4 regions of the Paenibacillus ihbetae genome follow, and region 4 is predicted to be linked to each of the others. Evidence: riboswitches for the same ligand, from Rfam matches in the RefSeq annotation. Region 4 holds a riboswitch; each other region holds the start of a gene.
The links. Region 4 has a riboswitch for thiamine pyrophosphate ahead of tenA (thiaminase II). Riboswitches for the same ligand answer to the same signal wherever they lie in the genome.
Positions count from the first base shown of each region.

Region 1: it holds a riboswitch for thiamine pyrophosphate, as region 4 does, so the genes downstream of both, BBD41_RS11820 (ABC transporter substrate-binding protein) here and tenA (thiaminase II) in region 4, are expected to answer to the same signal.
Region 2: it holds a riboswitch for thiamine pyrophosphate, as region 4 does, so the genes downstream of both, BBD41_RS19245 (ECF transporter S component) here and tenA (thiaminase II) in region 4, are expected to answer to the same signal.
Region 3: it holds a riboswitch for thiamine pyrophosphate, as region 4 does, so the genes downstream of both, BBD41_RS24255 (YkoF family thiamine/hydroxymethylpyrimidine-binding protein) here and tenA (thiaminase II) in region 4, are expected to answer to the same signal.

Region 1 covers NZ_CP016809.1:2,631,523-2,637,216, forward strand. Annotated here, with positions in the region: gene BBD41_RS11810 (GGDEF domain-containing protein) at 1-1,448, opposite strand, end outside; gene BBD41_RS11815 (VOC family protein) at 1,752-2,135, shown strand; TPP riboswitch at 2,333-2,444, shown strand; gene BBD41_RS11820 (ABC transporter substrate-binding protein) at 2,559-3,599, shown strand; gene BBD41_RS11825 (thiamine-binding protein) at 3,715-4,008, shown strand; gene BBD41_RS11830 (ABC transporter permease) at 4,005-4,760, shown strand; gene BBD41_RS11835 (ABC transporter ATP-binding protein) at 4,954-5,694, shown strand, end outside.
Region 2 covers NZ_CP016809.1:4,310,949-4,316,642, forward strand. Annotated here, with positions in the region: gene BBD41_RS19235 (SDR family oxidoreductase) at 1-636, shown strand, start outside; gene asd (archaetidylserine decarboxylase) at 669-1,514, opposite strand; TPP riboswitch at 1,681-1,793, shown strand; gene BBD41_RS19245 (ECF transporter S component) at 1,893-2,522, shown strand; gene BBD41_RS19250 (ABC transporter ATP-binding protein) at 2,515-4,344, shown strand; gene BBD41_RS19255 (energy-coupling factor transporter transmembrane component T family protein) at 4,341-5,147, shown strand; gene BBD41_RS19260 (TetR/AcrR family transcriptional regulator) at 5,584-5,694, shown strand, end outside.
Region 3 covers NZ_CP016809.1:5,388,774-5,394,467, reverse strand. Annotated here, with positions in the region: gene BBD41_RS24270 (iron chelate uptake ABC transporter family permease subunit) at 1-717, opposite strand, end outside; gene BBD41_RS24265 (ABC transporter permease) at 707-1,660, opposite strand; gene BBD41_RS24260 (nitroreductase family protein) at 2,190-2,792, shown strand; TPP riboswitch at 2,966-3,069, shown strand; gene BBD41_RS24255 (YkoF family thiamine/hydroxymethylpyrimidine-binding protein) at 3,171-3,776, shown strand; gene BBD41_RS24250 (sporulation protein YjcZ) at 3,850-3,948, opposite strand; gene BBD41_RS24245 (nucleotidyltransferase domain-containing protein) at 4,064-4,762, opposite strand; gene BBD41_RS24240 (class I SAM-dependent methyltransferase) at 4,902-5,624, shown strand.
Region 4 covers NZ_CP016809.1:2,022,078-2,027,771, forward strand. Annotated here, with positions in the region: gene thiE (thiamine phosphate synthase) at 86-760, opposite strand; gene thiD (bifunctional hydroxymethylpyrimidine kinase/phosphomethylpyrimidine kinase) at 757-1,590, opposite strand; gene thiM (hydroxyethylthiazole kinase) at 1,587-2,438, opposite strand; gene tenA (thiaminase II) at 2,542-3,234, opposite strand; TPP riboswitch at 3,660-3,763, opposite strand; gene BBD41_RS30235 (IS3 family transposase) at 4,268-5,173, opposite strand; gene BBD41_RS30240 (HTH domain-containing protein) at 5,170-5,601, opposite strand.

The sequences.
Region 1 (5,694 bases), 610 kb from region 4:
GCCGCATCCGCACGGCCGATCAGCTCCTGATCATCCTTGGCATGATCGGGATAGACCGCAATCCCGATGCTCGGCGAGGTATAGATTTGGGCTCCTTCCAGCTCATAGGGGTCGCTCAGCATCGTCCAGATATCCTCCGCCATCCAGATCAGCTCCTGATCCTCTCCGGCCGGATACAGCATAACCGTAAATTCATCGCCGCCGAGCCGGGATACGATTACGCCCCTCGACTCCAGCGAATGAAGGCGCTGCGCCACCTTCTGGATCAGCAAATCCCCCGCACGGTGCCCGTACTTGTCATTCACCCGTTTAAACCGGTTCAAGTCCATATACAGCAGCCCGACGCGGAAACCGGCCCGATCCGCTTCGCTCAAGGCTTCCGACAGCCTGGCGTTAAAATAACGACGATTATACAGGCCTGTCAAATCGTCGCGGTGCGCGAGCGATTCGCTCTTCTGCAGGCTGACATGCAGCCTTTCGAACAAGCGGTCATTCTCGACCTGGATCAGGATCTGCCGGATCAAGATGAGAATGAAGCAGAGGGTCAAGCCGGTAAACAGACCGCTCCATCCCCCGAACCGATGGGCCATCAGGGCAAACATTCCGCCAAGGACGCTGTAGGGCAGCATGTATCTTACGATCAAGGTGCCTGCCGGCCACGGGTTCTTCTCGGATAGGGATCTCCTCCCCTTCCGAGGCGGCGATTGTCCTCCCGCAAAGCCGATGAAAAATGCGGAGAGGCTGTGCAGGGGATCTACATACAGGTCTGCTCTCATATTCATGAAGCTGTCAAGAAAGATCCGAAGGGCATCTCCCAGCACGAATGCGCCTCCGCCCAGGCATAGGAAGATAACCGACCGCTTGCGCAGCTGCCTGGTGTTAAAATACACCACCAGCGTAAAGAACATCAGTACGATTCCGCACAGCGGATAAAGCATCGCTCCCCCGGCAGACCTCCAGACGGTGTCCGTTCCGCCCGCCAGCTCCGGCTTGATGAGATACTCCCAGCCGACCGTGATCAGGGTTACCGCAACAATGACGATGTCCAGGGTAAACCGAATGCCCCGCAGCGGACCCTGCACCTGCCTAAACAAATAAATCAGAGCGCCGGCGAACAGGAATGCTTCCAAGCTCCAGAACAGGTCTGCCAGCCGGATCGAGCCGCCAAACGTCCCTCCTGCCCATTCATCACCCGCATACAGGATGCGCCCGATGGCATCGCCGGCCAATCCGGCTGCAATCAGAAGCCAAAACCTGCGAAGATGGCCTTGCTCATACCGACTGCCGATCACCCGGATCAAATAAGCGAATGCGGCTGCAGGCGCCATAACAGCTAGTATGCGGTGAAGCATTAAAGTCTCCGGCATCCATAAGGCCAATATCCATTGAATCAATGCGTATCCAATCGCAAGCCGAATATATAAGGAATCGGATGGAGCCGGGCTCATACATATCCCTCCCTGAAACAAAAGGTAGGCTTGGTCGTTCATGATGAATAGGTCTTTTGAATTAAAGCGTTTCCATATCCAATCATACTTTTAGCCTGAGGAAAAGTAAAGAAAAGAAGCGCCAGCAATTGGATACTCATAGGCATATAGGCCGCGCCGGGGTCGTTATTTGCGGAAGGGTCCCGGGTTGGAAGTCACCCAATTCCCACTTGACACATGGGGTTTATGTAGTATTATTCTTTCATATCAACGTAGCTTTGGTTACATATCTCAGCATATTTTTATGGGAGGGGTTCTTGTATTATGGGACAAAGACGATTGGACCATGTAGGCATAGTTGTAAGGGATCTGGAAGCAACGATCGCTTTCTATACGAAGGTGGTCGGTCTTGAGCTCAAGGACCGTCTGACGCACACGAACGGGGTCATCCAGCTGGCTTTCCTCGGCTTTAACGGCAGCGATGAAACGGAGGTCGAGCTGATTCAAGGATACAGCGACTCCCTTCCCGCGGAGGGAACGGTGCATCACTTTGCCGTCAGCACGGACGACATCGAAGCGGAATATGCACGGGTGAAGAAGCTGGACGTTCCGCATCTGGATGAGGAAATCGTCACGCTGCCGAACGGATACCGTTATTTCTTCGTATACGGTCCGGAAGGCGAATGGATTGAATTTTTCCAGCGCTAACAGGTCTCAGGTTGCCTGCATATCGAGGCTGATATGGGCCGCCTGGATCACCAGGGTCTCTCGCGGACAGGGCAGAACCATTACCCGGCGGCCTATATCGGCTTGGAAATCGCCTTCAGGCATGGGCATTCCCGTACTGGACAGGTGCTTCCGGTAGGTCTATAATAACGGAAGTACAACCCGTAACTTCATAAATTCATAAATACCGGGGGAGCTGGAATCGGCCGGCTGAGAGTGTATCCCATACAGATACTGACCCTTATACCTGATCTGGGTAATGCCAGCGTAGGAAGCCAGAGGATTGCGGCTGTTTATTAGCCGCAGTATATACTTACGCCGTCATGCGCTCCGATACGATCGGGGCGTTTTTTGTTATGAAGTGAATACGGAAAATAGTAGACATATAAGGAGAGGAGAAACACGATGAAACAACGTACATGGCTCTCTCTGCTGCTTGCCTGCGTCCTGCTTCTGGTCGCTTCAGGCTGCGGGGCAAGCGGCCAAAGCGGCGGCAGCGCGCCCGGCAAGCAAGAGGCTGGCGGAGAAGGAGAACAGCCGGCCAAGCTCCGCGATGTTCAATTGATGCTTGACTGGTCGGCGAACACGAACCACACCGGATTATATGCGGCCAAGGAGCTCGGATACTATGAGGAGGAAGGGCTGAACGTACAAATTGTACAGCCGGGCTCCGGGGGAACCGATGCGATGGTCGCTTCCGGCAACGTACCGTTCGGCATCAGCTACCAGGAGGGCGTAACGCTGGCCCGGACGCAGGGCCTGCCGCTGGTTTCGATCGCAGCCATCATTCAGCATAATACGTCCGGATTCGCCGCACCGAAGGATCGGGGCATCCAGAAGGCCGCCGATTTTGAAGGGAAGTCCTACGGGGGCTGGGGCTCTCCGATTGAGGAAGCCGTCATGAAATCCATCATGGAAATCGATGGAGCCGACGTTAACAAGGTCAACATCGTGAACATCGGAGACGCCGATTATTTTACGGCGGTCAAGCGGGATATTGATTTCGCCTGGATCTATTATGCCTGGACAGGCATTGAAGCCCAGCTTCGCGGCGAGCCGCTGGACATGATCTACGTGAAGGAATATTCTGAACAGCTGGATTATTATACGCCGGTCATCGTAACGAACGAGAAGCTGATCGCGGATGACCCGGAGCTTGTCAAAGCGTTCATGCGCGCAACCTCCAAAGGCTATCAATACGCGATAGAACATCCGGAAGATGCCGCGGCACTGCTGTCGAAGGCTGTTCCCGACCTGGATGCCGAGCTGGTGCTGGAAAGCCAGAAGTGGCTCAGCCCGCGCTATCAAGATGACGCGCCGCGCTGGGGCGAGCAGAAGGCCGAGGTTTGGTCCGGATATGCCGACTGGATGTTTGAGCGTAAGCTGCTGGAGAAGGAATTGGACGCGGACCGCGCGTTTACGAATGAATTTTTGCCTGATAAATAGGAATAGCAAGCCCCGCGGCTTCACAGGGCTGCTTCGAATCTCATCTGCGTGAAGCTTTGCGGCCGTGCAGAGCCGTGCAGATGAGATCCACCATAAACGAAAGGACGAGAGACTCATGGCGAATACACTGCTGAGCATTCAAGTCATCCCGCGTACGCCGGACGGCGGCGACAGCATCCCTTATGTGGATGAAGCCATCAAGGTAATCCAGGATTCCGGCGTCAAATACGAGGTCCATGCTTTGGAAACGACGATGGAAGGCGAGCTGTCCGAGCTGCTCCGCATCGTGGAGCGAATGCATGAAGCGCTGGTGAAAGCCGGGAGCCCGAGCATCATCTCCCAAGTTAAAATCGCACATCATCCGCAGGGCATCAGCATGGACAAGCTTACGGAGAAATACCGTCCATGAAAAGCTGGTGGAGCTCGATATGGCCGCCCGTCGTGGCGGTCCTCTTCTTTTTGATCGTGTGGCAGGCTGCGGTCTGGATGTTCGATATCGAAAAATTCATCCTGCCTGCGCCGACGGCTATCGGGCATGAAGCCATCTCCGGGGCCTCGGGACTTATGGAGCACACCTGGGCTACCCTGAAGCTAACCGTGATCGGATTTGCCATCGGAACCGGGATCGGACTCCTGCTCTCTTTGGCACTGCACAGGGTCCCTTTTCTCAAAACAGCCCTGTATCCGCTTCTCATCTTAAGCCAGAACGTGCCGACCATCGCGTTGGCCCCGCTCCTCATGATCTGGTTCGGGTTCGGCATGCTGCCGAAGGTCATCGTCATTACGCTCGTTTGCTTCTTCCCCGTAGCCGTAGCGGCCCTCGACGGGCTGGCACGGACCGACCGCACGATGATGAATTATATGCAGATGACGGGTGCGACGCCATGGCAAATCTTCGCGAAGCTGGAGCTCCCGCACGCGCTGCCCTCCATCTTCTCCGGGATTCGGATCGCGGCCACGTATTCGGTCATGGGAGCGGTCATCGGGGAATGGATCGGGTCTGACCGGGGCATCGGCTATTATATGATGCTGCAAAAATCCGGTTACCGGACCGATCGCGTCTTCGTGGCCATTCTGGTTATCGTGCTGCTCAGCCTGCTCATGGTAGGCGTTATCACCCTATTGGAGAAACGGCTGATCCGCTGGAACCGGAAGCATTAATTCGCATGGCTCGGCCATGTTCATATTCTCTCTTCATAAGTCAAGCTGAACGATTGAAGCCGGGAGGCGGAGCAAGCTCGTGGATAATTCCAGTTGCATCACCGCTGCTCCCATGCTTGGAATGGTTCTTTCGGATAGGGGATACAGATAAGTTTGAAATCAGGGATCTTTAAAAAGAAGGGAGGCTGCCCTAATGACGCAGCAAGCGCCTGATTCCGTCTTGCATTCAACCGGCGGCACGGCCGCCGCTCCCGCTCCTGCCCTGGAGGTCCGGGGGATTCGCAAGGTGTTCCGCGAGCGGCGCAGTGAAGTGCATGTGCTCGAAGAGCTGTCGCTTAAGGTGCTTCCCGGGGAATTCGTATCCATCATCGGCCCTTCGGGAAGCGGAAAAAGCACGCTCTTTCACATCATCGGCGGATTGATTGCGCCAGATGCCGGCCAAATCCTGATGGAGGGACGGGAGGTCACCGGGGGGAAAGGCCGCATCGCCTACATGCCGCAGCAGCCGGCCTTGTTCCCGTGGCGGACGATTGAGGACAACGTCCTGCTGCCGGAGGAGCTTCGGGGGACCTCAAAGGCTTCCGCCCGTGTCCATGCCCGCACTTGGATGGAACGGGCCGGGCTTGGCGGCTTCGAGCAGGCATATCCGCACACCCTATCGGGGGGTATGCAGCAGCGGGCAGCTTTCCTGCGGGCACTCATGAGCCCGCAGGAGGTCATGTGCCTCGATGAGCCGTTCAGCGCGCTCGATGCGCTGACCCGAAGCGATATGCAGCGCTGGCTGCTCGATATATGGGAGGACACGCGGCGCTCGGTGCTGATGATCACCCATCATATTGAAGAGGCGCTGCTGCTCTCGGACAGCATCTATATTCTGTCCGCCCGGCCCGGCTCGGTTCTGAAACGGGTTGAGGTTCCGTTCGCCCGTCCCCGC
Region 2 (5,694 bases), 2.3 Mb from region 4:
GCCGCGCGCTTCGCAGAGGAAGAGCTCGGGCGCTTGGATGTGCTGGTCAATAACGCTGGCATCGCGGTCGGCGGATTCGTAGAGGACGTGCCGCTCAGCGAGTGGAGAAGACAGCTCGAGACCAATGTGCTCGGAACCGTCGCCGTAACGCAAAGCATGCTGCCGCTGATGCGGCGGACCGGTAAATCCAAAATGATTCTGATCAGCAGCATCAGCGGCGTTGTTGGCTTTCCGGGGTACGGCCCGTATGCGGCTTCCAAATTCGCTGTCGAAGGCCTTGGGGAAAGCCTGGCCATGGAATTGATGCCTCTTGGCATCGATGTGGTGCTGGTGCAGCCCGGGGCTTATGGTACGCCGATCTGGGGGAAGAGCTTCGGTGAGTTGAAGGTGAGGGAGGGATCGCCCTACAGCGGGATGCTGAAGCGGGTATTGGCGTACTCCGAACGGACCGCCAAAAAGAGCGGGGATCCGCTCGAGGTTGCAAGGTTGGTGGCTCGAATCGCCGGTATGGACCATCCAAGATTCCGGTACCGGCTTCCCCGCAGCACCCGGCTGACCGGGCGGATCAAGGCATGGCTGCCCGACCGCTTCTTTCAGCGGCTGATCGTCCGGCTGCTGGGAAAAGATGATTCATGACGTTTTCCTTGTCTAAAACGGCAAGGGCGTTCTTATTTTTCCGTACATAACTCCTGCTCCAAGCACACCTCCCGCTTCTTCTTCTTGTCTGCGGGCGGATGGAGGATGCCGAGCAGCTCGCCCATTTTAACCGTCGACCCGAGAGCGAGATCTCCCCGGGGGGTAAAGGTGCCGCTCTCGGTCAACAGCACAACGGTTGAGCCGAATTCGAAGTAGGCCAGCTCGTCCCCGATCTGCCATTTCGTCACGCTCTCGTCGGCATATCGGATGCTGCTTACGTTCAAAGCCCCGACCTTGACCACGGCAACCTCACCGAATTCATGCTTGATGTAGGTAATGAGCCTTTCGTTGCGGCTGAGCACCGACCGGATATGGGTCATGGCAAAATCGTTGACGGGGTACACCTTGCCCTTAAGATGCTCCCGTTCGATCTGTACGCCGGTAACCGGGGAATGGATCCGATGGTAGTCCGTCGGGCTCAAATATAAGACGAACGCGTAACCGTTCACATAATTCTCGAATCTCGGAGACTGTGCAAGCAGCTCTTCAATGGTGTAATCCTGTCCCTTGACGTTCAGGATGGTGCCGGTATCGATGGTGCCCATGGCGGTAATCGTCGCATCAACCGGGCTTACCATCGCATCGGCTGTGGCATCTATGGCGCGCAGGCCGATCTTTAATCGGCGGGAGAAGAATTCATTTAGCGAGCGGTATTCATGCAGCTCCTTCTCCGCTTCATGCGCCGGAATTTGATATATTCGAATAAATGCAGGGATCAGATGACGGCTCAACCGGCTGTGGGAGAACTGCCCCACCAAATGGGACAACCACTTTCGGGAGGAGAGCTCTGTCATCAGACGCAGCAATCGTTTGGCCATGTTTATCTCCTTTTTGTGCAAAGACCTCAGCTATCGATGATGCTCGAAAAGCAATCACTCTGATATTGACATAGAATCGGCTGGAAATCAACAAACGGACTCTGAAGAAAAAAAGACTCTTGCCAAAACAGGGAAGGCTGTGTATTTTAAAGTTAACATAAAACCGAATAGGGAATACGGGTGCTTGAGTGAATCAGGCTGAGATTGCAGCTGCTATCCGCTGTTGACCGTTAATCTGAACTGGGTAATGCCAGCGTAGAGAATATCCGACCCTGCTCATATTAGGGCCTAATTTCCGTCTGCGCGTTTTTCCAGACGGTTTTTTGTTGCGATTTTTCCATTTTCAAAAAATTAGCGATGGAGAGGGGAAGTTGTATGATGGAAACGATGAGGCAAGGAATGATGGGGGCTCAGCCGAGGAAAGGGCTCAGACTGAGCGATATTTTGGTGACGGTGCTTGTATCGCTGGTGCTGGGCGTGGTGTATCACTTTTGGGGCTCGGTATACAACCTGCTGAAGCCGCTCTTTTTCGAAGCGGACGAATTGCTGTACGGCATGTGGTTTGCCGCGGCGACACTGGCCTATCTGCTGATTCGGAAACCCGGCGTGGCCATCATTGCAGAGGTCGCAGCCGCACATGTCGAAGTGCTGTTCGGAAGCGGGTGGGGGCTTACGCTGCTGATGTATGGCTTGATTCAAGGCTTGGGGGCCGAGCTCGTATTTGCCGCAACCCGCTACCGCAGCTCCTCTGCCTTGACGGTGGCTCTGGCCGGGGCCGCTGCTGCCGTCGGCTCGATGCTGCTTGATTTCTTCTACAGCTACACGGACGATCTGCAGACCTGGATGTTTCTGGCGAAGTACGGCATGCGGATCTTCAGCGGCGCCGTCATTGCAGGCCTCTTGATGCTCGTCCTCGCCAAAGCGCTGGAGCGTACCGGCGTAACCTCCCTGCTGCGTCCGGCTTCGCAAAAAGACTATGAGGCGCTGGACGATTCGCGCCATGTCTAAAACGCTAACGGACCTCCCCGGAAATACCGTCGATGCGTCTAATGATCCGCAGGCGGAGCCGGCGGTTTATGTGGAAGGTCTGCGCCTTAAATATCCGGGCGAGGAACGGCTGATGTTCAAAGACCTTTCGTTCTCGGCCGCCCGCGGAGAAAAGGTGCTGCTGCTGGGTCCAAGCGGCTGCGGGAAATCGACGCTTCTTCAGGTGCTGAGCGGGATGATTCCCCGGGCGACGGAGGTGCCGATGAAATGCGAGGCGCAGAAGCTTCCCGCATCCTGGGGATATGTGTTCCAGGATCCCGACACCCAGTTCTGCATGCCATTCGTGGACGAGGAGCTGGCATTCGTCCTGGAAAATCAATGCGTTCCACGGGAGCAGATGGAAGAGCGGATGCAGGCAGCGCTGCATGCGGTCGGATTGGAGCTGGAGTCGCTGCATGTCAAAATCGCGCATTTATCGCAAGGGATGAAGCAGCGTCTTGCACTGGCTTCTGCCCTGCTGCTGGAGCCGGAGGTGCTGTTTCTGGATGAGCCGTCAGCCTTGCTCGATCCCGAGGGCCGCGAGCAAATCTGGACGGCGGTGAAGGCCGTATCCTCAGGGCGAACCTTGATCATCGTGGAGCACCGGATTGAAGAGATGGCTGAATATGCAGACCGGGTCGTGCTTTTTGGCCCGGATGGGGCGATTCTGGGTGAAGGCACGCCGGCCGATGTATTCGCCCGCTATTCGCGGGAGCTGAAGGAATTCGGCATCTGGTATCCCGGCGTATGGGACGATTATGCGCAGTCCCCATCCGGCAGGGAAATATTTGCACCGCTCGAGGCATCCTCCGGTGCATCCTCCGGCGCATCATCCAGCGCATCCTCCGGCGGATCCCGCCAGGATGATTCCTTCGCCGGGGATTTGGGAACAGCTGCTCAGATACAGAACCGGGAACGGCTCTATTCCGGTGAGGAGTCCGGACGGCTTAACGTGGCGGACTTTACGTCGGCGGAACAGAGCAAGCCTGCCGTTCAGCTGGCTGAATTTTCAGGCAAGCGTTGGGACAAAGCCGTTATTACCGTCCAGGGGGCGGAGGTGTATCCGGGCGATTTTATTGCGATTGTCGGGCCGAACGGGGCGGGGAAGAGCTCGCTGCTTCTCAGTCTGATGGGGCTGCTGAATGCGGAAGGTAGGTACCTCCTCGGCGGGGAGGAGGTACCGCTAGGGAAAGGAAGACGAAACCGCAAACAAAAGGAGCGGATGCTCCGCCGAATCGGATTCGTATTTCAGAATCCCGAGCTGCAATTCGTGACGGAGCGGGTGTCGGATGAGGTGGCGTACTCCTTGCTGGTGGACGGCATGTCCTCGGATGAGGCGGCTGAGCAGGCCAGCCGGACGCTAGAGCGATTCGGACTAGACGGCAAGGAGAGCCGGCATCCGTACCAGCTCTCCACGGGCCAGAAGCGCCGCCTCAGCGTGGCCACAGCCATGGCCCGACAGCCGGCGGTGCTGCTGCTGGATGAGCCTACGTTTGGCCAGGATGCGCGGAACACGTTTGCGATTCTGGAGATGTGCGAACGGCTGCGCCGGGCCGGGACGGCGATCATGATGGTCACCCACGAGATGCGAATCGCCGAGCAGGCGGCCACCCATATTTGGGAGATTCGTCAAGGGCAGCTGGTCTCCTGCATGGCATCGCCAAGGCTGGCGGCAAGGAGAGCGCCTGGCTTCCAGGAGAACGGTTATCCGCCGATGTGGTCAGAGGGCGAAGCCAAGGAGTATGCTGCCCGTGAGGAGAACAAGGAATCTTCCGGCAAGCCGTACGCGGAGGTGAGGTCATGAATCTATGGAATCCGGTCCGCATCACGTGCCTGCACCGGGCAAATCCGGTCGTGAAGCTGCTTCTCGTCTGCTGCCTGTTCCTGATGACGGTGCTGACGCACGACATTGATTTCGTGGCGTATCAGGCGCTGATCTTTATGATCTGCCTCCTGGCGCTGTCAGGTGTGCGCACATGGAAGATGCTGCTGTTCTTCATTCCATTTCTGCTCGCCTTCATCTCTTCCTCATCATCCATGATGCTGTTCGGGAAGGGAGAGACGATCTGGTGGGAATGGGGGCTGTTCAAGGTATCGGAGGAAAGCTTCTATCGTGGATTGCACCTCGGGTTTAAAGGAATCGCCTTCGCCTGCGAAGGGCTTCTGCTCGTGACGACGACGTCGTCGGTCGATTTGTTCTACAGCCTGATGCAAAAGCTGAAGCTTGCTCCCAAGTACGCCTACAGCTTTATGGCTTCCATCCGGCTTCTGCCGATGGTGTGGGAGGAATATGTGATCCGCCGGCAAGCGCTGAAGGTGCGGGGAGTGGTCCCGATCCGCGGCGTCCGCGGGGCGGTGAACCGGGCAGGGATGTACGTGGTGCCGCTTCTTGCACAGAGCATCCGCCGGGCGCACCGGGTTGCGGCGGCGATGGAAGCCAAGCGATTTGACGGTGAGCGGGGACGGCGCCGAACGTATTTTTACCCCTCGCGCTATTCCCGCTATGATCTGCTCACCATCGCGCTGCTTGCGGCGGCAGCATACGGCGCTTATGCCGCTGCGGGGCATTTTCCATGGTTTGGCATCGGGGATGTGCGCTTTGATTAGATAGAGAGGCAGCTTACGCTAGTAATTTTGCGTAAGCTGCCTTTTTTGTGTTTTTGTGCTGGGCTGGCGTTGCATAGGGCAGCGAAAAAAGGGTGGATATTCCGTCTTAATGGTATATAATACGGATGGTACCGAATTGTTACTACTGGTACCAATCTTACATACCTGGGGCGGTATGCGTTCCACTTGGATGCTGCACTTTTTTGAGTTGCCAACAACACAGAAAAGCACATAACACTCTCTGAGGTGACAAGAACAAAAACGACAAAGTACGGTTTTGAGGTCACAAGAACAGAAGAGTCCAAGCACACGGTGAGGGATAAGAACAGGAAAGACAAAGCACGCCTTGAGCGGACGACAACCCGGTCAGGGGCAAGGCGGAAGTGAAGCGCCGTATCCAGGTGGCTCAACGTAAGAAGAACAAGGAGGCTCGAATATGCGGGAGCGTATTTTGAAAGAAACGATGCGTTTGATCCAGCAGAAGGGCTTTGCCTTTACCGTCAGTGATCTGGCGCAGGGGCTTGCGATCAGCAAGCGGACCATTTAT
Region 3 (5,694 bases), 3.2 Mb from region 4:
ACCCACCAGCGCTGTAGCAACCGAGATCAGCACCGCCACAACGATCAACAGCCGCTTAACGACATAATCGTAGTTCACGCCAAGGTTGATCGCCTGCTCCCGACCGAGCGCAAGCACGTTCAGATACTTGGTGAATCTGGCGAAATACAGGAGCGTAACGGCAACGACGATGCTTGCCATGATCAGCAGATCGGTCTTTACGTTGTTAAAGCTTGCAAACATCTTATCCGCTACATACTGGAACTCGTTCGGATCGATCAGCACCTCCATGAAGGAGGACATGCTCGAGAACAAGGTGCCGAAGATCATACCGATCAGGAGGAGGAAGTAAATATTATTGCCTTCCCTCCGGAACAGAAGCCGGTATAACACGCCGGCGAACAGAATCATGGCCCCGACGTTGATCAGGAAATTCACATTGCTTCCCAGTTCGTACAGTGTGAAGGAGCCGAACACGAAGATGACGGTCGTCTGAATCAAAATGTATAAAGAATCCAATCCCATGACGCTCGGCGTCAATATCCGGTTATTCGTGACCGTTTGAAACACCATGGTCGACAGGGCGATCGCCCCGCCGGTCAGAATAATGGCCAGCACCTTCTTGATTCTTCGCGGGAAGGCATAGTCCCAACTGCCGCCAAGATCGATGAACAGAAAGGCCGCCACCAGAATAATTGCCACCGCGGCCAGCAGGCCGATTTTGGCTCTATAAGTCATAAGCCTTTCTCCTCATCAGTAAGTAAATGAAAATACCGCTTCCGAGCACGCCCACGGTCAGACTGATCGGAATTTCGTATGGGTAAATGATGATCCGGCCAAGGATATCGCAGAACAGAACGAATCCGGCCCCTAGCAGCGCGGTATGGGAAAGGCTTTTTTTCAAATGGTCTCCCAGATACAGGCTTACAATATTCGGTATGATCAAACCGAGAAAAGGAATCACGCCGACCGTCAATACGACGGATGCGGTTACCAGCGCTACAATGACCAAGCCCAAATTAACGACGCGCCGGTAATGAAGTCCTAGGTTCGTGGCGAATTCCTCACCCATGCCGGCAACCGTGAATTTGTTGGCGAACAGGTAGGCCAGGATGACCAGCGGAACACTGATATACAGAAGTTCGTATTGTCCCTTGATGATCATGGAAAAATCGCCTTGAAGCCATGCGGACATGTTCTGAATGAGATCATATTTATAAGCGAAGAACGTAGCGATCGAGCTTACAATGTTCCCGAACATGAGTCCGACGAGCGGAATAAAGATCGCATCCTTGAACTTGATCCGGTCCAGGATCTTCATGAAGATAAACGTGCCGGCAAGAGCGAATACAAAAGCTACCAGCATTTTCACAAGCGGTCCGCTTGTCGTGAATACGAGCATCGCTACGAGAATCCCCAGTCTTGCGGAATCCATCGTTCCCGCCGTTGTCGGCGATACGAACTTGTTGCGGCTAAGCTGCTGCATGATCAATCCGCAGATACTCATGCTGACTCCAGCCAGAATTAAACTGACCAGACGCGGCAAGCGGCTGACGAGCATAATATGCTGTTGTTGTTCCGTCATGGAGAATAAGTCCAGCGGCGAAATATCTTTGACTCCGATAAATAAGGAGACGATGGAAAGCGCCACAACGGCTGCGGCTAAGTAAATGATCTTCATGGCTCTTCCTTCTATGCATATGTCTCTGATTAATCCGGCAGCTCGTAATTCAGTCATCATTCTCATTGAGATTGATTATCAATTACGTTCTGATAAGCATTATATCATCCTCATTCTCAACCGACAAGTATAATTGAGAATCAAACTCAATTAAATTTTTCATCTTTGCATGATTTGTTCATCATTTGTTCATAATATGAAGCTTGGCTGGAATAGCCGTTGTTGTCCTTCATCCTTCCTTTGTTCTCCCTCTTTACGCCTTATTATAGGAAAGAAAATTTCAGCTGCCTGTTACAGCTCCTGATTACGGGGTATTACATCAATAAATTCTCGATTACGGGGTTGACAATGACCAATGAGATATAATAACATACTAACGGAAGTATTATTTCTTACGATAAGTAAGTTGTTAAGGAATAATAATTCAACTTTTATTAGCGATTACCGTGATGCATATTTGCTTGAATGATAGGACATCTTTTTATCAGGCGTATGCAATCCAAACCATGACTCAGGAGGGTTTATCAACATGTCTAAAGACTTCCTTACCGCACTTAAAAATCGCCGTTCCTACTATGCGATCAGCAAGGATTCCGTCATCTCCGATGAGCGTATCCAAGAAATCGTGAAAGATGCCGTTAAATACACGCCTTCTTCCTTCAACTCCCAAAGCGCACGCGCGGTCGTTCTGCTTGGTGAGCAGCATGACAAGCTGTGGAATATTACGGAAGGCATTCTGAAGGAAGTGGTGGGCGACGAGCAAGCATTCAAATCCACTGCTGAGAAAATGGCCTCTTTCCGTGCAGGCTATGGCACCGTGCTGTTCTTCGAGGACAATGACGTCATCGCAGGGCTTCAGCAAAACTTTGCGCTCTATGCCGACAACTTCCCGGTATGGGCTAATCAGTCGAACGGCATGCTTCAGCTCGTTGTGTGGACAATGCTGGAAGCCGAAGGACTGGGTGCTTCCCTGCAGCACTACAACCCGCTGATCGACGAAAAAGTAAAAGCGGAATGGAACATCCCAGAAAACTGGAAGCTGATTGCGCAAATGCCGTTCGGCAAGCCGGTCGCTGAGCCAGGGGACAAGGAATTTGCTCCGCTTGAAGATCGCGTGAAAGTTTACAACTAAGCGAGACAAGATCAAAAGCGCCATCAGGAAGCTTTGCACAAGCTCCCCGTGGCGGCTTTTTGCTGCGGTCCATTGTTTTTTCGATCCCAAGACGTTACAATTACCAGGTAAAGAAGCCGCCCTCTTTCGAAGCTTGTACCGGCCGGCATCAAAGTAAAACTTCATATCTTGTGTTGCTGTACTAGGGGTGCCTTGTGCTGAGAAACGGCGGAACCGCCGTTAACCCTTACTACCCGATCTAGGTCATGCTAGCGTGGGGAAGTGTAGCGTTTATGTTTATGTATTTTTCGCGTAGACATTGCCGCACTTTCCAACGGGGTGCGGTTTTTTTGCGTTCTATTTAACGTTCTTAAATTTATGCTGCGGGAGGAAACGACAATGAATGAGCTAGTATGCGGAACCAGCCGGATTGTTGGCTGCCGGTTCTCGGTATTTCCGATGACGGACCGCTTCGTCGAAGTGATTATGGGAGCACTAAAGTCTGTGCAAACGGATAAGGTATGGATTCACACCGATGATGTCAGCACTTGCGTCCGGGGCCGTGCGGAGCATGTTTTTGACGTGACCCGGGCGATATTCGCCCATGCGGCAGCTTCCGGCGTACATACGGTTTTTAACGGAACCTACTCGATCGGCTGCCCCGGCGATACGGATGCGGATGTCTATATGTCCGAGGATTCCCGGGTGTTAAACAGCGAGCTTGGACCGCATGCGGATATCGAAAGCGCCTGCCAGTTCGCCTTATACCCGCTCGGGACCGAGCAATACATGGATATCATTTACGGCGAAGTGCAGCGTGCCAAGGAAAAAGGAACCTTCGGGGGCAGCGTCCATTACGCAAGCCGTCTTGACGGAACGCTCTCGCGCGTATTCGAATCCCTGGAGGATGCGTTCAGTCATGCCATACAAACGGACTCCAGCCACCTGGTGATGACCGCTGTCGTGTCTGCGCACAGCCCATCACCAAAGCATAGAAGCGTATAATATGCAGCTTAAGCAGGCAAGGACCCGGCAAAATGCCGGGTCCTTGCGCTATCCACCGCGTATCCTTGATGAATCAAACCCAAGCAAGCGAGATGATTACGAGCAGGATAAAGAGAACCAATATAATACCCGTAGATGTGCCCCATACATCTCCACCATATGTTCCGCTCATGAAGATCCCTCCTGGATTTATTGAAATACGTGATGTTATCACATATTACGGTATGATCCGGAAAGGATGCCGGTCACGGCAGCTGTACCGCTTGTCTTGCCCCAACCTGGTTGCCTTATTCTTCATAACCGGCAAGCAGCGGGCCGCCGTAAGGGAGCAGCACCTGCTCGCACAGCTTCATAAGCTGTTCCGATTGCCGGCTCCGGTACATCGCCTCCAGCGCATGCACCAGCTGCTCGCCAAAGCGCGGGTCGAACCCCGACACTAACCGGAACAGCGTCTTCCCCTCCCCCGTCCACTGCCGGTTCACCCTCAGGACAAACTCGCAGAGCAGAGTCGATATTTTTTGAACGGTAAACCAGGCTTCCCCGTCCCCTTTGGCTTGCTCAAGATCCATCATATACTCGGTGATCATGTACCGGGCTGCATCAATATCGGACATCGTTAACGGCAGCGGGCCGTAAGCCAGATCAGCCTGCGCCTCCTCGCGAATGTTGTCCCCCTCCGGTACCGAGCGAAGGACGATGCCTTCGGCCATGATCCGCTGCAGTGTCGGATTCGCCGCAACGATGCCTGCGTCAAAATCCTCGCGATAGCCTGAGCTTGATACGATAAACAGCTCTACGATCCAGCCGGCAGCTTCGATCGTCCTTCTTCTCAGCCCTTCGCCTTCTCTCTCTACAATGATCACGTCAAGGTCGGAATGCTCGTTGTGTTCTCCTCTGGAAGCACTGCCCCCCAGTACAGCCAGCAGACAATCCGGATATTGTTCCGACACGACCTTCATGGCGGCCTGAATCGGCTCCATCTTCATGCGTCTTTCCCCCAAACCGCTCATATCTTCAAAAAAAGGGCTCAAAATAGTAAATTCAGCGAAAACCCCAAACGTACCTCAATCATATGGTAAATAAACAAATATCCTTATGCAGACGACGAAAGTAGGGATCAATCCGATGAATTACATTAATATGCTGTCCAAATTAGGGATGGGCAGCGCCCACCCCGGCGGATTCGAAGCAACACTGCGAATGCTGAAATCGTACCCCATCCGGCCGAGCAGCCGAATTCTGGAGGTTGGCTGCGGCACCGGCCGAACGGCCTGCCATCTATCCGGCCTGGGCTACCAGGTGACGGCCATTGACCTGAATGAACATATGATAACCAAAGCGAAAGCCAGGGCGGAGGCTATGGGGGCGGACGTGGAATTTCTTCAGGCTGACGTATGCTCGCTGCCTTTTCCGGACCATCAATTCGATGTCATCCTGGCCGAGTCGGTCACCGTCTTCACCGACGCGTCGCGTTCCATCCCGGAATATTACCGCGTACTGGATGCCGGCGGCATTTTATTGGACAGGGAGCTGATTCTCGACAAGAGCATGCCTGAGCCGCAGCTTGGCGAGCTGCTTGCCTTCTTCGGCATCCCCTGCCTCATGGACCGGGAGAAATGGCGCGATGCGCTGCTGGGCAGTGGCTTCAGGCTGGCCGAGGTTTTGGAGTACAATCATTTCAACGAACAGCTGAAGGAGGAGCAGACGCGCCACCTGGACGCCTATGAGCAGCGGGATAAAGGGATCTTGCTCGATCTCGCGCTCTGGGAGACGGTCTTCAAGCATGACCGCATGATTCTCGACAACACCGAGTATTTGGCCTCCGCATTGTTCCGGGCGGAGAAATAGATAATCGATGGGGCGGTTTTTTTGCGCATCCGCGTGGAAATCCGCTCTATTCTTTTTATGAGGATGATTA
Region 4 (5,694 bases):
CTTCTGACAGAATACGGTAAACCAAACAAGGGTGCCTCAGAAGTAGGCACCCTTGTTCTTGATCCGCTTATAATCCTCTTACAACTTAAGAAATCCCCTCGGCTCCTCGGCGTATCTTTCCCATAAAAGTCTCCACAGCCTCCTGCGCCGACGCCGCTCCCGTCACGGCGGATATCACCGCGATGCCATCCGCACCCGCTCCAATCACTTCCTCCACGCGATCCACGGTAATCCCGCCAATCCCAACGATCGGCAAACGGATTCCAGCTTCGCGCAGCTCACGAAGAATTGCCGGGCCTTGCGCAGCCTTGGCATCATCCTTTGAGCGGGTCGGGTAGATCGGTCCGATGCCAAGATAATCGGCACCATGGAGGATTGCGCGCCGGGCTTCCTCCACCGTATGGGCGGAGACGCCCAGCATCCGGTTGCCGATCCGTTCACGTACCGAAGCCGCGGATTCATCGTCCTGGCCGATATGCACGCCGTCGGCGTCCAGCTTCAGTGCCAGCTCTACATCGTCATTGACGATGAAGGGTACGCGTGCTTGCCGGCACTGCTCCTGGATCCGGCGAGCCAGCCGGATCATCGGCTCCCCGGTGAGTGCTCCTTGTCCCTTCTCACGAAATTGGACCATGGTTGCGCCTCCAGCCAACGCCTCCTGCACGACCAAGCTTGGCTCGACGCTGCAGTTCACGCTGCCGAGCACGAGGTACATTCGCAGATGCCGCCTCATCATCTCGGGTGCCACTCTGCCCGTCATTGCAGCACCTCCTGACGGCGGCGATTGTATGCCCAATGATTGGTCGGGCCCTGTCCCTGCCCCAGGTTCAATCCGTCCTCAATGGCCGCTTGAATGAATAAGCGCCCGCTCTGAATCGCATCGAAGGCGCTCAGGCCCTGGGCCAGACCTGCCGTAATGGCTGCCGAGAACGTGCAGCCGGTCCCATGTGTATGAACGGTATTCACGCGCTTGGCGCTGAGTTCCGTAAAGCCGGTGCCGTCATATACCAGATCCACCACCTGATCTCCATCCTCCTCGAAGCTGCCATGACCGCCCTTGATGATGACGATCCGCGGACCGAGCCCGCCGATGCGGCGAGCCGCTTCCCGGCAGTCATGCCTCGTGCGGATCCCCATTCCGGCCAGCACCTCCGCCTCCGGAATATTAGGCGTCACCACCATCGCCAAGGGAAGCAGCTCCCGCTTTAGTGCGTCAACGGCTTCAGTACGCAGCAGCTCGGCACCACCCTTGGCGATCATTACGGGATCGACAACGACTCTCTCCCAGCCAAACACCCGGATCCGGTCAGCGACCAGGCGGATGATCTCGGCGTTAAATAGCATGCCCGTCTTTAAAGCGTCCACGCCGATATCGCCGCCCACCGCCTCGATCTGCTCCGTCGCCGCTTCTGGCGGCAGCGGGTAGACGCCATGGACGCCAAGCGTGTTCTGCACCGTTACCGCAGTCAATGCCGACATGCCGTACACGCCAAGCTCCTGGAACGTCTTCAGGTCCGCCTGAATGCCGGCGCCGCCCCCGCTGTCGGAACCGGCAATCGTCAGCGCTCTCGGAATCCGTGCGTCTGTCATCGGGATACGCTCCCTTCCGCCAGGATATCCGCTTCGCAGACCGATGCGTACCCTTCGAGCGAACCGGAGTGGAGCTTTGCAAGCTCATCCAGGAAGACGATCTGGAAGCTGCCCGGCCCGAGTCCGGCCGTTTGCTCAGCCGCGCGGGCGGCTGCTGCCCCATAGAAGGCAAGGCCAGCCGTTCCCGCGAGCAGCAAATCCGGCTCTACAGCGGCGAAAGCCCCAAGCACGGAAGTGAGCAGGCAGCCCGCCCCGGTTACTTTCGTCAGCATCACATGCCCGCCGCGAATGATTCGCGCCGAAACACCATCGCTGATCACGTCCTCCTCTCCCGTAATGGCCACCACCGTATTTAGCCGCTGTGCAGCCCGCAGCGCCAGCTCTAAGTTCCCGCCGGACGCAGAGTCGTCCGCATCGACCCCCTTGATCACCCGGACTTCGCCGATCAGATTGGCAACCTCGGCCGCATTGCCCCGCACCAGGGAAACCTTCACTTCACGCAGGATCCGCAGGGCCGAATCGGTCCGAAACGGCGTGGCCCCCGCTCCTACCGGATCGAGGAGAACCGGGACGCCATGCGTATTGGCGGATTGCCCGGCAATGATCATCGCATCCACTTGTTCGCGGGACAGCGTGCCGATGTTGAGCACGAGCGCTCCGGCAATTTGGGCCATATCCGCCACCTCGTCGGGGGAATATGCCATTACCGGCGACGCGCCCAGCGCATACAGGCCGTTGGCCGTAAAGTTCGTAACCACCACATTGGTCATGTTATGGACAAGGGGCTTCTGCTGCTGCACCTTCGTTAAAAGCTCCGCAAGCCCCGAATCCCATGTATTTCCGCTCATTGCCATCATCCTTTCCTTTTCTTGGCTTCGTATATGACCTATAAATTCGCATGAATCCCATCTCAACACGTACACTGATTCATCCAGAGCAGATGACATTTCGTTATCCGGCATCCACCAGCGACTGGAACGGCACCGGCCATTCCTCCTGCTTGTAAGCCATGTCCCAGAACATATACTCCAGCTGGCAGCTCAGCATGAAATGCTCGCGCATCCGCTCCCGCTCCTTTATCGTCGCTCCTTCCGCCCATGCATCCACACGGCTGAGGAACTTCCCTGCCGCATCCTCACCGCGATCCCCGTAAAAATGAATCCATTCATAGAACGGATGGGTGCGATCCGGCGTAACTTCGTCCAGCAATCTGCGGCCGATCTCATAATACGTCCACGGACAAGGAAGCAGGACCGCCATAATTTCGCCGAGGGTTCCCTCATGCGCAACGGTCAGCATGTGACGGATATAATGGTGCGCAGACGGAGCAAGAGGGTAGCCCTGGAGATGCTCATAGTTCACTCCCGCGACCGAGCAGAAATTTTGATGCGGATGCACCTCGCTGTTGAGGATAAACGCAATCTGTTCGTTGAACGCCGCCATGTCCTCCCGGCTCGTGCTCTTGGATATGGCGATGCCATAGATGCGAATGTAGGCATTCAAATACTCGAAGTCCTGCTTCACATAGTGAATCAGCTGTTCGCTGCCCAGCTTCCCGGCGGCAATTCCCCGCACGAAGGGATGGTTTACGATCGCCTCGAAAATTCCGTCCGCCTGCTGGCGAAGCTCTTGGGTAAACGTCATTGTTATCCCCACCTCCATCTTGAAATGAAGAGCAGGAAGTCCTCCTAGCGACCCGGCAATCCCGGTAATCCGAGCAATCCTGACAATGGCAGCCAAGCATCCGTTGCATGTCCCGTAAACCAACCTACGCACACCGTGCATCCTTTTCATATCAGCAACGGTTCCATCCGGGAAACTTTGCAGATCCGGCAGCCGTTGTACCCGGCTACATGTGTATATCCGGCAACCCTTTATGTACACGGCTAGATTTGCATACCCGGTAACTCTTGCATGCTGCGAGCTCGTACCGTGCGTTAACGTGCTGCGCGACGAAAATGCAGGAAATTACGTTTTTCGGGGCATGACAAACAAAGCCGCCCCGAAAAACGGAGCGGCTTCAGCAATAGTCCTCTTGCCCGGCAGGAGCAGGCGCAAAAAGGACTCTATCCGTGAAGGCTCCACTTTCCTACGCTAGTACGAACTAGATCAGGTTCAAAGGGTCCAAGATACGCTCTTGTCTCAGCCGCTGACGGCTCCCCTAGTGGACTTCCTATTCTATTGACTATTACTGTACATAGGTTTGGCGGTGGTGTCAAACGTTTCCGTGTTTGCTTAATACTCGTCATTACCGGGAATTGGCCATCAATCGGGCGCAAGCAATAATGCGATTCAGCTGACGCTGAGCATTACGTCTTATGCAGTCGCGGAAGTAAACCATGCATTTCGTCAATTTCAGGACCAAATTGAAATCTCCAGGCAACGATTCGGCGCCATATACCGGCAAGGCCAGATTCTAGTGTATGTAACCAAAGCTGGAAGCTCAATGGAGGCAGCATATAGTTTGGACAACAATGGCAGCATGCTCAAAAGGATTCACAAGTGATTAACGAAAAACGAATTGCGTGGAAGAAAACTTGAAATTGTCTTCACAAAAGAACTTCGAATTGCAGCTTTCAATTGATAAACTCAATAAAACTGGACAAGAAAACAGCCTGTTGAGCTGACTTGAACTGTGACCCGATTTGTGGACAGTTTGAAATAAACCGCCTAGAGCTTAGCTAGCAAGCAGATGACCTCTGAATTCATCGGGGGTCATCTTTTTTAATGTCCACTGGTATCGTTCTGAGTTGTAGTAGCTTATGTACTCCTTCACTCGCACCCTCACTTCATCAATAGTTTGGCAATCGCTAAAATCAACGTCGTCTTTCAAGTGACCGAAGAATGATTCCATCGGGGCGTTGTCCCAGCAATTGCCTTTGCGCGACATCGACTGCTTAAATCCTGCCTTAGCAATGAGAAGACGGGTTTTAGGATGCGTGTAGTGCATCCCTTGGTCGGAGTGCAGAATCGCTTCTGGATGAATGTTTCCATCTAATCGCTCTAAAAGACGCTGTAGCGTCCGCTCGACAATTGGAAGCTCGAGTGTTGCTGCCACGCTGTCGGCAAGGATCTGCCTGGTCGCCCCGTCCTTCACGCAGGAAAGGTATGCCCAGTGTCCGCTTCCATAGCGCAAATAAGTGATGTCAGTGAGAAACACTTTCTCAGGTTCGCCTTGGTTAAACTTTCGCTCCAGCAGGTTCGGACACGTCTTGTGCTCTTGAGTTGCCTTAGCCATCTTGCGGTAGGGGTTCGCCTGACGGATTACGGCCACCAAGCCTGCCTTTTTCATAAGCCGGCGAATCTTCTTGTGGTTCATGACAACGCCGCTTATCTGTTCCAGCCGCATCTTAATCACAAGCGCACCTGCTTTGCCACGGAGCGCGTCAAAGTGCTGCTTGATGAGAAGGATGTCCTGCTCGTCGGCGGCAGCACGAAGTTGACGATCTTCTTCCGTCCCCAGCCACCTGTAATAGCCGCTTGGACTTACTTCCACGAGCTCGCATAGATAGCGTGTCATTCGTTTCAGGCCATATGCCCGAATGGTGCGATTTATGATCTCATAGCGCTCGGAGGGCGTCAGCGTTTCTTCTTCTGCCGATCGAGCGCTTCGAGCTTTTTTAGCATGTCCACTTGAGCTTCAAGCAGTTTGATCTGGGCCTTAGCCCGTTTCAATTCTTCTTCGGCTGACAACTGACCAGCTGGCTTGCGCCCTGTACTGCCCTTACCGCGCCGCTCTGTAGCCAAACCTTCCTCACCGTACAGTTCGAAGGTTTCACGCCACCGTTTTAAGCTGTCCTTGGGCTTCTTATGACCAATAACGTCCAGGTCGAAGCCGGCACGAATAAAGATTTCTGAAGGTGTCTGCCCCTGCTTGTAGGCTTTCAGCGCCTCCAGCTTGAATGCAGGTGTGTATGTAATGGCCGCCTCGGTCACATGGTGTACGTTTGGATTCTCCTCCAGCTTCCTCATTTGCTCCTCGGTAAAGAGCACCCGTTTCAACTTCCCCATTCTCGTATCACTCCTCGTCACATACCTTGATTAAAACACAAATGACCCACAAGAAGTCACTTTTTTCAAAGTGTCCATCTTATGGGTCACAGT